DNA from 2 places in the Erwinia sp. HR93 genome. Region 1 is predicted to be linked to the other one. Evidence: predicted binding sites of a transcription regulator. Region 1 holds the regulator's gene; the other holds the start of a gene.
The links. The regulator CRP, encoded in region 1, controls carbon source genes, mostly activating them, when cyclic AMP is high. The targets are predictions, from matches to a motif close to ATGTGANNNNNNTCACAT.
Positions count from the first base shown of each region.

Region 2: the regulator CRP is predicted to act here: its motif matches at 1,694-1,711, upstream of rhaS (HTH-type transcriptional activator RhaS).

Region 1 is NZ_JAXUDP010000001.1:994,528-1,004,535, forward strand. It holds gene ppiA (peptidylprolyl isomerase A) at 67-636, shown strand; gene SFA31_RS04630 (YhfG family protein) at 744-914, shown strand; partial or broken gene SFA31_RS04635 (putative adenosine monophosphate-protein transferase Fic) at 904-1,423, shown strand; gene pabA (aminodeoxychorismate synthase component 2) at 1,454-2,017, shown strand; gene argD (bifunctional acetylornithine/succinyldiaminopimelate transaminase) at 2,104-3,324, shown strand; gene SFA31_RS04650 (YccS/YhfK family putative transporter) at 3,321-5,438, opposite strand; gene crp (cAMP-activated global transcriptional regulator CRP) at 5,496-6,128, opposite strand; gene SFA31_RS04660 (OsmC family protein) at 6,425-6,829, shown strand; gene SFA31_RS04665 (phosphoribulokinase) at 6,865-7,734, opposite strand; gene SFA31_RS04670 (YheU family protein) at 7,838-8,056, opposite strand; gene SFA31_RS04675 (hydrolase) at 8,053-9,075, opposite strand; gene SFA31_RS04680 (hypothetical protein) at 9,683-9,910, opposite strand.
Region 2 is NZ_JAXUDP010000001.1:788,123-791,880, forward strand. It holds gene rhaA (L-rhamnose isomerase) at 1-40, opposite strand, end outside; gene rhaB (rhamnulokinase) at 37-1,506, opposite strand; gene rhaS (HTH-type transcriptional activator RhaS) at 1,842-2,678, shown strand; gene rhaR (HTH-type transcriptional activator RhaR) at 2,750-3,601, shown strand; gene rhaT (L-rhamnose/proton symporter RhaT) at 3,598-3,758, opposite strand, start outside.

The DNA of each region.
Region 1 (10,008 bases):
TGGCGCGCTTCGATCGCTATCTTTAGAATCAATCGATTCGCTCGTTCATGTTAAGGAAGCCTGTCCATGCTGAAATCAACTCTGGCCGCTACCGCTATGTTGACCCTCTCTTTATTTTCTACCGGCGCGCTGGCGGCAAACGCGAACCCACACGTTTTGCTAACTACGTCTGCGGGAAATATTGAGCTGGAACTGGAGAGCCAGAAAGCGCCTGGTTCGGTGAAAAATTTTGTCGATTATGTGAATAACGGGTTTTATAACAACACAACCTTCCATCGCGTTATTCCAGGTTTTATGATTCAGGGCGGCGGCTTTAACGCTCAAATGCAGCAAAAACAACCTAACCCGCCTATCAAAAATGAGGCCGATAATGGCCTGCGTAACATTCGCGGCACGATCGCGATGGCGCGAACGGCGGAGCAGGATAGCGCTACCAGCCAGTTTTTCATTAACGTAGCGGACAATGCGTTCCTCGATCACGGCCAGCGCGATTTCGGTTATGCGGTTTTCGGCAAAGTAGTTAAAGGAATGGATGTGGCGGATAAGATTTCTCAGGTTGCGACCCACGATGTCGGCCCGTATCAGAACGTTCCCAGCAAGCCTATCGTTATCCTATCCGCTAAAGTACTCCCCTGATTTTTAGCGCGTAGGCTTATTTCGCTTACGCGCGCCTCTCCGGCATTTTCCCCCATTGCTGCTTATACTTCAGGCAGGTTGCATACTTTTGTGCACATGGGGGGAAAATGACGAAAAAGCCGACCGATAAACAAAAGTCCCTAATCTGGATGCGCGAGCGCGGCCGGAATTTCCGCGCGAGTTGCCTGCTGGAAGGTATTGTGCTGCCTGAAGGTTGCCCTGATGAGAATACGGTACAGAGCGCGCTGGACAGGTTAAGGAGACACTATGAGCGATAAATTTGGTGATGGCGGCGATCCTTATTACTGGCCCGGTATTCACGTATTACGCAACCGGCTGGATATTCGTGAAAGCCGGCGCCTGGCGCAGGCCGAACGTGAAATCACGCCGCTGCGCGTCGCCACGCTGGAGTTAGGTCCGCAGCGCCGGGGGCTGCCGCACCTGTGCGCCATTCATCGCCATCTATTCCAGGATATATATGACTGGGCCGGTGAGGTGCGGGAAGTCGATATTTACCAGGATGAGACGCGTTTTTGCCACTTTGAATATATTGAGAAGGAAGGTAATGCGCTTATGGAAGCGCTGGAGGAAGAAAACTGGCTTGATGCTCTGCCCGCCCCGAATTTTCTTTGAGCAGCTCGCCATTCATGCAGGGTACCATCTCGACTGGCGCGATATAGAGGTTGAGTCATGGCGCAGCGCCAATCAGCGCGCGGCGCTGGGCGAACTGGCGCCGTTAACGGAGATTTTCAGCAAGGTTGTCAGCGGGATAACTGAAAACAGGTAAAATGGCGCAAAGCATTATTGCGGAGCCGCTATGTTATTGCTGATAGATAATTACGATTCGTTTACCTGGAATTTATACCAGTATTTTTGCGAGCTGGGTGCCGATGTCGTCGTAAAACGTAATGACGCGATTGGTATTGAGGATGTTAAGAGCATAGCGCCGGCAAAAATTGTTATTTCTCCCGGCCCTTGTTCGCCCACTGAAGCGGGTATTTCGCTGCCAATTATTCAACATTTTGCGGGAAAGCTCCCCATCCTCGGCGTTTGTCTTGGACATCAGGCTATTGCGCAGGCTCTCGGCGCCCAAGTTGTGCGGGCGCAGCGGGTGATGCACGGAAAAACGTCTGCCATTAATCACTCCGGAAAAGGCGTTTTTACCGGGCTGAATAATCCACTGACGGTAACTCGTTATCATTCACTGATTGTTGAACCGGCGACGCTGCCGCCTGTGCTTGAGGTTACCGCCTGGAGCGAGGATCGGGAAATTATGGGGCTGCGCCATAAGCATTGGGATCTTGAAGGCGTGCAGTTTCATCCTGAGAGCATCATGAGCGAGCAGGGCCATTTACTGCTTAATAATTTTCTGCAACGTTAATTTCATTTGCCCTTTTTTGATAATTTATTCATATTTTATGATTATATTTTCATATTGCTGAGGTGGCGGTAATGAGTGAGTCCGCGATGGAAACTGGGGAATACTACCCGGGAAGGGAAGTGTTTGACGAAGTCATTATGTCGGTTTATGCACCGGCGCCGTTTATTCCGGTAACCGGGGAGGGCAGCCGCGTCTGGGATCGCCAGGGTAACATGTATATTGATTTTGCAGGCGGTATCGCGGTTACGGCGCTGGGGCATTGCCATCCTGCGCTGGTCTCGGTGCTGAAAAACCAGTGCGAAAGGCTGTGGCACGTCAGCAATGTCTTCACCAACGAGCCGGCCCTGCTTCTGGCTCGCCAACTGATTGCCGCGACGTTTGCAGAGCGCGTGCTGTTTATGAATTCCGGTACCGAAGCGAATGAAACGGCGTTTAAGCTGGCGCGCCGCTGGGCGATTACGCGCCATAATCCTTATAAAACCAAAATTATTGCGTTTCACAATGCGTTTCATGGACGTTCGCTGTTTACGGTCTCGGTAGGCGGACAGTCGAAATATTCGGATGGATTTGGGCCGAAGCCTGCCGATATCGTGCACGTTCCTTTTAACGATCTCCATGCCGTGCAGGCGGTTATGGACTCACACACGTGTGCGGTAGTGGTTGAGCCGATTCAGGGCGAAGGAGGGTTAACCGCCGCTGAGGCTGATTTCCTGCGCGGCCTGCGCGCGCTGTGTGACAAACATCAGGCTCTGCTGGTATTTGATGAAGTACAGTGCGGGATGGGGCGCACTGGGGAGTTATTCGCTTATATGCATTATGGCGTAACGCCGGATATTCTCACCAGTGCCAAAGCGCTGGGCGGCGGTTTTCCGGTGAGCGCGGTGCTGACAACCGCCGATATCGCCTCATCGTTTCACGTGGGATCGCACGGTTCCACCTATGGCGGTAATCCACTGGCCTGCGCCGTAGCGTTAAAGGCGCTGGAGATAATTAATACTCCGCAAGTGCTACAGGGCGTCCAGCGTAAGCGCCAGCGCTTTATTGCGCATCTTCAGCAAATTGGGGAGCAGTTTGATGTTTTCTGTGAGATGCGTGGTATGGGGTTATTGGTCGGGGCGGTGCTGAGTTCGCCGTATCGCGGGCGCGCGGGCGAGTTAGTGAATATCGCCGCTGAGTCCGGCGTCGCTATCCTGAGCGCTGGCTCAGACGTATTGCGCTTCGCGCCTTCTTTAATCATTAGCGACGATGAGATTGAAGAGGGGATGCGCCGTTTCGCGCAGGCGATAGAACGGTTTATTCAGGGCTAATCGGCCTGGCTTAGACTTCGTACGGACGGGTTTTCGCCCCCCAGGCGCCGCTTTAACCATATGCCGTGGTGGGGGCGCTGGCGCCACGCGATAGATGAAATTGTGTGCATCGCATTTAAATGGCCTAGCACGCGCTGAAGATGCTGCTCCAGCGTGCTGAGCGGTCCACTGTTAAGCATATCCATTGATTCCAGAATATTGGCGCTGTCGGTTTCACCTGGTTCGTCGTACTCCAGGCGCTGCTGGCAGCGCTGAATCGCAATCTCGCAGGATTCCAGATAGCGCTGGGCAAGCGCGGGCTCTAGCAAAGTATGTTCGCGCGCCAGCGTCGTCATCGCATTAATATGCTCGACGATAAATTGACTGTGGGTCACCCAAAGTTTCATATCGGTCAGGTAGCGGGTATTGAATCCGGGTTCCTGCATTGCCTGATTGAGCGAATTATATAGCGCATTATGCGCCTGGTTTACCCGCATACGTTCGTATGCCAGCGGCCCTGGCTGTGGGTTGACGCTTAAAATCAGGCGGATAGCCTGCTGGTCTTCCTCCAGCGTGTCGTGTGCGTTCTGGCGCAGCAGGCCGCTTTGCCACTGCGGCCACAGCCATACCATGCCACCGAAGGCGATGAGACAGCCGATAAGCGTATCCACCAGCCGCGTCATAATAAACCGATCGCCGTTCAGCGAGAGAAGTTGAAGCGTATACACCGCCGTCAAGGTAAAACCTACCGTTGCCAGCCCGTACTGCTTGCGAATAATCAGGTAGCCAATCAGGGTAATGAGTAGCATGCCCAATAGCATATAGCCCTCCGGCACATGGAAATGCAGCGTGACGGCGGCTACCAGCAGCCCGGCCATAGTTCCGCCCGCCCGGTGAAAAATACGCACCCGGGTCGCTCCGTAACCGTTTTGGGTGACAAACATAATCGTCATTAAAATCCACCAGGGTTTAGGCAGATGCAGCGCGCTGCCGAGCAGACTGCCTATTGCCAGCATAACGCCGGTGCGGGCCGCGCTGCGCAATGCCGTAGATTTTAGCGATAGATAATTTTTTAGCGCGGGGAAGAGCGGCAGGCGGCGCTCTCTGTCGGCCATAAGATTACGTGCGTATAGCGGGCGCTGGGTGCGCAGCACGCGGGCGATGCGGCTGAAGTGGTAGTGGCAAAATTGCCCAACCGGATTATCCGGGTGTTGTCGGGCGATTTTGGCCAGCGCAGATAGCGGTTTTTCCATGCTAAAGCGGCGGGGATAGCGATGATAAAGAATGTCATCCGCCAGCACTCGCAGCCGGGAGGCGACGATTTGAGCGTTCCAGCGAATGACCGCCTCAGCGTGGCTCTTCTCGATTAACTTTTGCACTTCTTCCGGTTGATGCAGACTGACAGAGATGTGCTCCTGCAAATCGAGCCCGACCTGGAAGATGCGCAGCAGGCGCTTGTAGTCACTTTGCTGGCTGCCGGTGGAAAGCATATGAAGCTGCTGGTAGCACTGGCTTATCAGGTCAACGACTTTCTGCTGGCGCGTCAGCAACGGCGGCAGCGCTTTCTCAGGACAGGTGTGCTGCGTCAGCAGGCTATATTTCGCTTCACAGTAATTAGCCAGCTCGCGATACAGCAAACTGAGCGTTTCACGCAGCGGCTGTTCACGCCACAGCCAAAGCCAAAAGCGATTAAACAGTCCGTACCAGGTGGTACCAAGCGCGTACAGCAGCATGGGTTGCCAAACCGGCATGTTTCCCGCGAGGCTGAGCGTAAAAATAGCGGCCACCATTGAGGCAGGAAATAGCCTTGCATGCAGTGAGCTGATTTCCGCCGTTACGCCCAGAAGCAGCGCCATGCCGAAGAAGATGGCCGGCAGCGGCACATTTTCTCGCATCAATAATTGCACGATCAGACTGCAAGAGGCGAATAGGCAGCCGCCAACGATAAGTCGTTTAAAAAAGCGTTTATGAGGGGTATCCAGCCCGGCCATATTGCAGCAGGCGGGAACTAATGAAAAAAGTAGACCAAGACGAAGGTTACCCAGCGCCAGGCCGACGGCAACCGGCAGACATAGCACCAGCGTCTGACGCAGCGCGTAATTGACTTCAGGGTGATAAATCAGTCGGCGCCACATATATAACGACCTGAGGTATCGGCGCGGTGTGCGTGATAACACGCCGCGCCGCCGCGTTTAGCGCGTGCCGTAGACGACGATAGTTTTGCCGTGCGCGGATATCAGGTTCTGATCTTCGAGCATTTTTAAAATGCGGCCGACGGTTTCACGGGAGCAGCCCACGATTTGCCCGATTTCCTGGCGGGTAATTTTTATCTGCATGCCGTCAGGATGCGTCATGGCATCAGGCTGCTTCGCCAGGTTTAGTAGGGTTTGAGCAATGCGGCCGGTAACGTCCAGGAAAGCAAGGTTACCGACTTTTTCAGAGGTGACCTGCAGGCGACGCGCCATTTGTGATGAGAGGCGCATTAGAATATCCGGATTAACCTGGATTAACTGACGAAAATTTTTATAGGAGATTTCCGCGACCTCGCAGGCACTTTTGGCCCGAACCCAGGCGCTACGCTCCTGCCCTTCCTCAAAGAGGCCCAGTTCGCCGATAAAATCGCCCTGATTAAGGTATGAGAGGATCATTTCTTTGCCCTCTTCATCTTTAATCAGTACGGCCACGGAGCCTTTCACGATGTAGTAAAGCGTTTCGGCTTTTTCACCCTGATGGATGAGCGTGCTTTTGGAGGGATACTTATGAATGTGGCAATGAGACAAAAACCATTCGAGAGTCGGGTCTGTTTGCGGTTTGCCAAGCACCATGTGCGGTTATCCTCTGATTATAAACTGGCATCTGGAAGAGGCGCTTATGCTTCTCCCAAACGTGGTAAACGAGTTCTGCGTTTTAAATGGGAAGGGGATCAGAACAGCCTGTTATCAGTAAAGTTTTTACCTGAATGACCTTCACTACGACGCAGCAGTATCCGGTCTGTTTTAACATAGCTTTTCACCAGTGTCTCTTCTTGTCTCGTTTCAGCTTGACGCAGGTCGCCTTCTGTTGCCAGTTTCGCCCCTGACGCTTACTCTGTGGGGAAGCGTAATCTAACGGAGCGTACAAAATGCAGGCACGAGTTAAATGGGTAGAAGGGCTAACATTCCTCGCCGAATCCGCCTCTGGTCATCAGGTTTTGATGGACGGTAATTCAGGAGACAAGGCGCCAAGCCCGATGGAAATGGTATTAATGGCGGCCGGAAGTTGCAGCGCGATAGATGTGGTTTCTATCTTGCAAAAAGGGCGCCATGACGTAACCGATTGTGAGGTTAAACTTACGTCCGAGCGCCGTGAAGAAGCGCCGCGGCTTTTCACGCATATTAATCTGCACTTTATTGTTACCGGGCGCGGGCTGAGGGATAACGCGGTTGCACGTGCGGTTGAACTGTCAGCCGAAAAATACTGTTCGGTTGCGTTGATGCTGGAAAAGGCGGCCAATATTACCCATTCATGGGAAGTGATTGAAGCCTGATTAGACGCTGCGCGTCTTTAATAAGGCGCGCGATTTTAGTTGATTCCCCGGTCTTCAATTAACCGTTTCACCAGCGGTGTCATGATAAGCTCCATTGCAAGCCCCATTTTCCCTCCCGGCACTACCAGCGTATTCATGTGAGAAATGAACGAGCCTTGCAGCATAGCCAGCAGCCAGGGGAAATCGATCTGCTCCAGGTTACGAAAATGAATCACCACCAAACTTTCGTCCAGTGAGGGGATCGCCCGGGCTGCGAAGGGATTTGACGTATCGACGGTGGGCACGCGCTGGAAATTAATGTGCGTGCGCGAAAACTGAGGGGTAATGTAGTTAATATAGTCTTCCATTGAACGCACGACCGAGTCCATCACGGCCTCGCGGGAATGACCGCGCTCGCTCATATCCCGCACCAGTTTTTGTATCCACTCTAGGTTTACAATAGGCACTACGCCGACCAACAAATCTACGTGCTGCGCCACGTCTATCTGCGGCGTGACCACCCCGCCGTGTAGACCTTCGTAAAACAGGATGTCCGTGTCCGCAGGCAGCGGCTGCCAGGGGGTAAATGTACCGGGAACCTGATTCCAGGGCACCGCCTCGTCGTAGGTGTGTAAATATTTCCGGGATTCCCCGTGGCCGCTGCGCCCGTATTCCATAAAGGTGTTTTCCAGCAGGGAAAAATCGTTCGCATCGGGGCCAAAATAGCTGATATGGCGGCCTAAGTCGCGGGCCTTACGGATTTCCTGGTCCATTTCCGGGCGGGTGTATCGATGAAAACTATCGCCTTCGACTTCCGCCGCGCGTAATCCGAGCTGGGCAAAAATTTTACGAAACGCGAGGCTGGTTGTGGTGGTACCAGCGCCGCTGGAGCCGGTTACGGCAATAATGGGATATCTGGAGGACATAGCGTCATGACTCCTGCCTGGCTAAGGCGCGAATGCGCTGCGTTTACGGGCAGTATAGACGCCAGGCGCGCGGCGTTAAGATAAGTTTTTCTGAGACATGATGTTACCCACGAAATTGCGTACGCGGCATGATATTGACTGTTTCATGTAATTCAGACCAAACAATGAGCGCCTCGCCGCACTGGAGCTGGCGCTTAACGTCTGCGGTTTTTTGCTCCAGCGTGAGCTCCTGTTCGCCATAATCCGTTCCTTCGCGCAGAACAAAAGCCTCAATCAGACTGTCCAGCATTTCCGGCGCGATATCTTGCCAGGGAATTATCATACTTCGTGTTCCAAATAGCGCGCTAGCCAGGCGGGGATACGCTCTTCCAGCCACATCTGCGGCCTGCGCAGTGTACCGCTGACAAAGCCGACGTGGCCGCCGTGCTCGGTAAGTTGATATTCAATATTAGCAGGCAATTGTGTGATATCGGGAATGACCTGGTTATCCATGAAAGGATCGTCCTTCGCATGGATGATGAGCGTAGGTGCGGTGATTTTTGGCAGCATTGGCAGTGCGCTGCACTGGCGATAGTAATCCAGCGCATCCTGGAAACCGTGGATTTTCGCGGTAATGAGATCGTCAAATTCACGGATGCGACGGATGCGGCGCAGTTGGGGAAGTTCCACCGGCAGAGAGCCCGGCCAGGTCTGAAGTTTCCGGCGCGCGTTGCCTTTTAATAAATTTAGCAAATAGCGTTGATAGAACCGGGAAAACCCTTTTTCCATATGGTGGCAGCACGGCTCCAGCATGAGCGGTGCGGAAACGATCGCACTGGCTTTCAGGCGGCACGCCTCGCCCTGGCGCGCCAGCAGGCAGGCCAGCATATTACCACCAAGCGAAAAGCCTACGGCAGCGGTAGGCGCTTCGCCGTAGCGCATTGAGAGCCAGTGCAGGAAATAGGAGGCATCTTCCGTTTCGCCTGAATGATAGATGCGCTGTTTACGGTTTGGCACGCCGCTACAGCCGCGGAAATGCATCACTACGCCCAGCCAGCCGCGCTGCGCGGCGGCATGAATGAGCCCGTGCGCGTAAGGGCTATGCAGGCTGCCTTCAAGACCGTGAAATACCACCAGGCGCGGCTTGTGGGTGGCCTGAGCCGGATCTTCGCTCCACGCCAGGTCAACAAAGTCTCCGTCCGGCATATCGAGACGCTGCCAGTGCGGTTTAAACGCCAGTTTGCGCCGTATCAGGCGCGGCAGCATAGTTTGAAGATGGGGATTGCCTGCGCCTGACATCGGAGTAAACGTTTGGGTGTGAAACTGCGGCATTGTCAGTTCCACCGGTGTGATATCTGCCATAGTGATTGAGTTATTCAATAAAAACGCGCCCTACTATACCTTGTGATGCGCATTATGTTTATGCCTTTACTGTGTTTACCGCATGCTGTGACGCCTGAGCCACTATTTTAATGGCTGCAGGAGCAAGCATTTGCATTACGGTATTCGCCTATTGCGTGAGGTGAGAGCCACGTTGCGAAGCGTCATCCTGGCCCCCTTTGCGGCGCATTTTCTGAGTCTCAGTGTCTTGCCCTGCCAATAATGTTTCACGCCGATGGTAAATAGGATGAAAATTTTGCTGCTTCTTGTAAACGGTCACTCGACGCGAGCGGGGCAATGCCACTGCCGCTAATTCCGGGAGCTTATCCCGACATTTTGTCTCAGATTATGCCCGGCACCGCCAACAGCGGCGGGTTTAACGATCGCGCGGTCCTTTTCCTGCCGGACTAGGTGCGAGGTATTTTTCAATTCTGGCCCTGCGCGTTATGGCCCGCTTTGACGTGGAGCAATACAGCGGCCAGGCACGCTGGCGACCCGATGCCAGCCGTAAAATCCCTGGCGCAGGGCGGGCGTTGGAATTGGTGCATTCGCTTATCGGTGATGACTTAATCATCCGTTGCTTTATAGACTACGCTTTCCCCGCGGCAGTGGCGATTTCAATGTGGTTATCGATAATGTGAGTTTGGGCGTTAATCTGAACGGCATGGGTAAAGTGACGTTGACGCGCTGTCTGGGGGTTAGCGGTTTGCCGCACCAACGGATGCAGTTCATCATTAAGCAGTGCTTCCTTAAAAAACAGTACAGCGCAATCCGTTTTGAAGCCGTGCATCATGACGATATTATGACTCTGAAACATATAGCGCGGTACGCTCCTCTTTATACCTTTTTCCAGAGGATGGCCGCATCGCCCCGCACGCAGGCCAATAGAAGCCTGTTTCCAGGCCCATGGGTTTC
Region 2 (3,758 bases), 210 kb from region 1:
CTTTAGCGAGGCTCCAGGCTTGTTCGAGTTGAGTAGTCATGCGCAAAGCTCCTTGGTTTGACGTGAGCGCAAAAACTGCGACGCGTAGCGTGCAATTTCACTGCTTGAGTCAGGGGTATAAGAAATTAAGGTGTGGTTGGCCGCGACGACGCGGCGAAAAGCGTCGACGTCAGCGATTTCATCCAGTGCCATAAGCTGGCAGCCTATATTGCCAAGCGTTGATGCCTCAATCGGCCCGACCAGAACCGGGATGCCGCAGGCGTCGGCGCAAAGCTGATTCAGCAATTGGTTTTGGCAACCGCCGCCCACAATGTGCAGGCGCTCGAAGGGGCGCCCGCGCAGGGCGGCAAGTTCATGCAACACTTCGGCGTACAGCAATGCCAGACTGTCGAAAATGCAGCGCGCCAGCTCCGCGTCGTTTTGCGGTTCGGGTTGACCCTGCTCGCGGCAGGCCGCCTGAATTTCCTGGCTCATATTGGCCGGGTTGATAAAACGATCGTCATTAGGATTGATCGTAAAGCGGCAGGTTGGGATCCGCTGCGTGCGGGCTATCAGATCGGGAAGATCGCTAACGTTCTGCTCTTTCAGGACTCGCTGGAGCAGCCATAATCCCATGATATTTTTAAGTACCCGGTAGCGCCCTTCTGCACCACCTTCATTGGTGATATTTGCCGCCAGCGCCGCATCGCTGGTGTAAGGCGTGGTGCTTTCAAACCCCATCAGCGACCACGTGCCTGAAGATAGCCAGGCAGCATTGGTGCTTTCCAGCGGCGCGGCGATAACGGCGCTCGCCGTATCGTGCGTGGCGACAGAAACCACGGGGATGCGATTGTTTAATGGGCAAATCCAGTGGCCGATAATATTTCCCGGATGCGTCGGCGTTCCCAGTAACCGTGCGGGGATACCCGCCCACTCCAGTAACGCGGGGTCCCAGTTATCGGTATTAATATTAACAAGCTGGGTAGTGGTGGCGTTGGTGTATTCCCAGTTAAGCTCACCGGTGAGGCGAAAGCAGAAATAATCGGGCATCATCAGCGCACGTTCTGCCTGCGCCAGCGCCTGTGGAGCTTGTTCTGATAGCGCCTTGAACTGATATAACGTATTAAAAGGCAGGAACTGGATGCCAGAACGGCGGTAGATATTTTCGCGGCCCAGCGCAGCAATAGCGCGTGGCATAATTCCATCAGTACGCGCATCGCGATAGGAGACTGGTAGCCCCACGCGTTCGCCTGCTTTATTAATCAGTACATAGTCCACGCCCCAGGTATCAATCCCGATGCTGTCAGGTTTTATCTGTAGATCGCAGACTTTTTGCAGCCCCTGACGTATTTCCGCCTCCAGCGCGTCCACGTCCCAGCAATCATGGTCTTTTTGACGAATAAGATTGTTGGTGAAGCGATGGATTTCCTGAAGCGTCAGGCGATGAGCGTTACGGTGATACGTGGCCAGCATGACGCGGCCGCTCGATGCGCCCAGGTCCACGGCCACACAGTGGCGAACAGTCATAACTGAGGTCCTTCTGATAATCGTTGTTCGCCAGTCTAATCAGGCACGGCGTTACCCACCTTCTTACCAGTGACAGCGCCGGTAGCGCGCTGGCAAGAAAGCAAAACTAAGCGTGAGGAAAATCACATTTTGGGGAGAGCCATGAAATGACCCGCGCGGGTTCCACTGCGCATTTGGTTTTACGACGATGTGATACTCGCCGCAAATTCGCGTGATGGTGCTGCTTTTCTTGAATATTGAACGCGATTTCCACCGCATTAACGTCGGAAATTTAAGGTGAGAATGACTCGCGTTGCATACTATCGGACAAATAATGAGCGGGAATGGGGGTGCATATGACGGTACTACATGGGGTGGATTTTTTTCAGTCCGGCAAAGTGTCTGTTACGATCGAACCGCGCGTGCCGCAGTCGGCTTTTCCTGAGCATCATCATGATTTTTATGAAATTATTATCGTTGAGCAGGGCACCGGTACCCATGTTTTTAATGGACAGCCCTATACTCTTAGCGGAGGTTCCGTGTGTTTCGTGCGCGATCACGATCGCCACCTATTCGAGCACACCGAAAATCTGTGTCTGACAAATGTATTGTACCGCGCGCCGGACGCGTTCAAATTTTTGTCCGGGCTGGACACGCTTTTACCGCAGGAGAGAGAGGGGCGCTATCCCTCCCACTGGCGGATAAACCAAAGCCGTCTTCAGCAGGCCCGGCGCATTATTGAACGCCTGGAAGAGCAGGATGATACCGATGTGCCACAGGCGGTAGCGGGCCGGGAAATTCTCTTTATGCAATTACTGGTGCTGCTCAGCCAGGGAAGCCCGGTAGATGACGTGAGCGAACACGACGGGCGGCTGAATCGCTTACTGAGCTGGCTGGAAGAGCATGTTGCAGAAGAAGTATGTTGGGAGGCTATAGCGGCACGCTTTTCTCTGTCTTTACGCACGCTGCACCGGCAGCTAAAACAGCGAACCGGCCTGACGCCGCAGCGCTATCTGAATCGGCTGCGTTTAGTGAAGGCGCATCACTTATTGCGATACGGAGAGACAAGCGTTACCGACGTCGCGTTTCAGTGTGGTTTTGGTGACAGCAATCATTTCTCAACGCTGTTTCGGCGTGAGTTTGGCTGGTCGCCCCGTGATGTCCGTCACGGACGCGATCAACAGTTTCTTTAATACCAGCCGCATTATCGTATTCTGGCCCGGAATCAGGATAATGGACGATCCCTGAACGTTGAGGATATCTATTGAGCGGGCTGGTTCTTCGTAAATCTGAGTTTTTCATATCTCCACAGCAGTCGGTTGCTGTCGCTGGCCGTTATCCACAACCCGCGTTTGCGGAGCATTCCCACGATTTTTGCGAGCTGATTCTGGTCTGGCGTGGGAATGGCCTGCATAAACTTAACGGTCGGGCATATCGTATTACTCGGGGAGACCTGTTTTACATCCGCGCAGAAGATGTTCATAGCTACGCGTCCGTTAATGATTTGGTGCTGCAAAATATTATCTGGTGCCCAAAGCGTTTTCAGCTAGCGTTTGACTGGCCTGCCGTAATTCCTGCCGAAGCGCCCGGGGCCGCAATGTCGCGCGCCTGGCGCCTGAGCAGCCAGGGGATGACGCAGGCGCGTAGTATCATTAATCAGCTTGAGCATGAAAATCATTGCCCCGATGCGTTCTCACATACGTTATCCGAAACGTTATTTTTACAGTTGCTTATAGCATTACGGCGCTATCGTTACCGTCCTGACCGGGCGCGGGATAAGGAAGAGAGCGTATTAGATCTCTTGATTGCGCATCTCTCCGCCAGTCTTGATTGCGCGTTTGATTTGGATGCTTTCTGCGCTGAAAATCGCTGTAGCGAACGGGTACTGCGCCAGCAGTTTCGACAGCAGACCGGAATGTCGATTAACCATTATTTACGTCAGTTACGCATTTGCCATGCGCAGCATCTGTTACAGCAGTCTGCGCTGCGGGTGAGCGAGGTCGCGATGCGATGTGGCTTTGAGGACAGTAATTACTTTTCCGTGGTTTTTGCGCGTGAAACGGGGCTGACGCCCCGGCAGTGGCGTCAGCATCATGCAGGGGCGGGGGCAAGTTAGCTTGCCATTCCCAGGCCGACAATATTGGCGGCAATAATAATCACCACGCAGCCTACGCTGAGCACGCCTACTGGCCGCCGCCCCGCGTTGTTCCACTCCCGCAGAATTAAACCCACCAGACCGCCGCAGAGTACGTAGAAGCTCATGTGCAGCATCC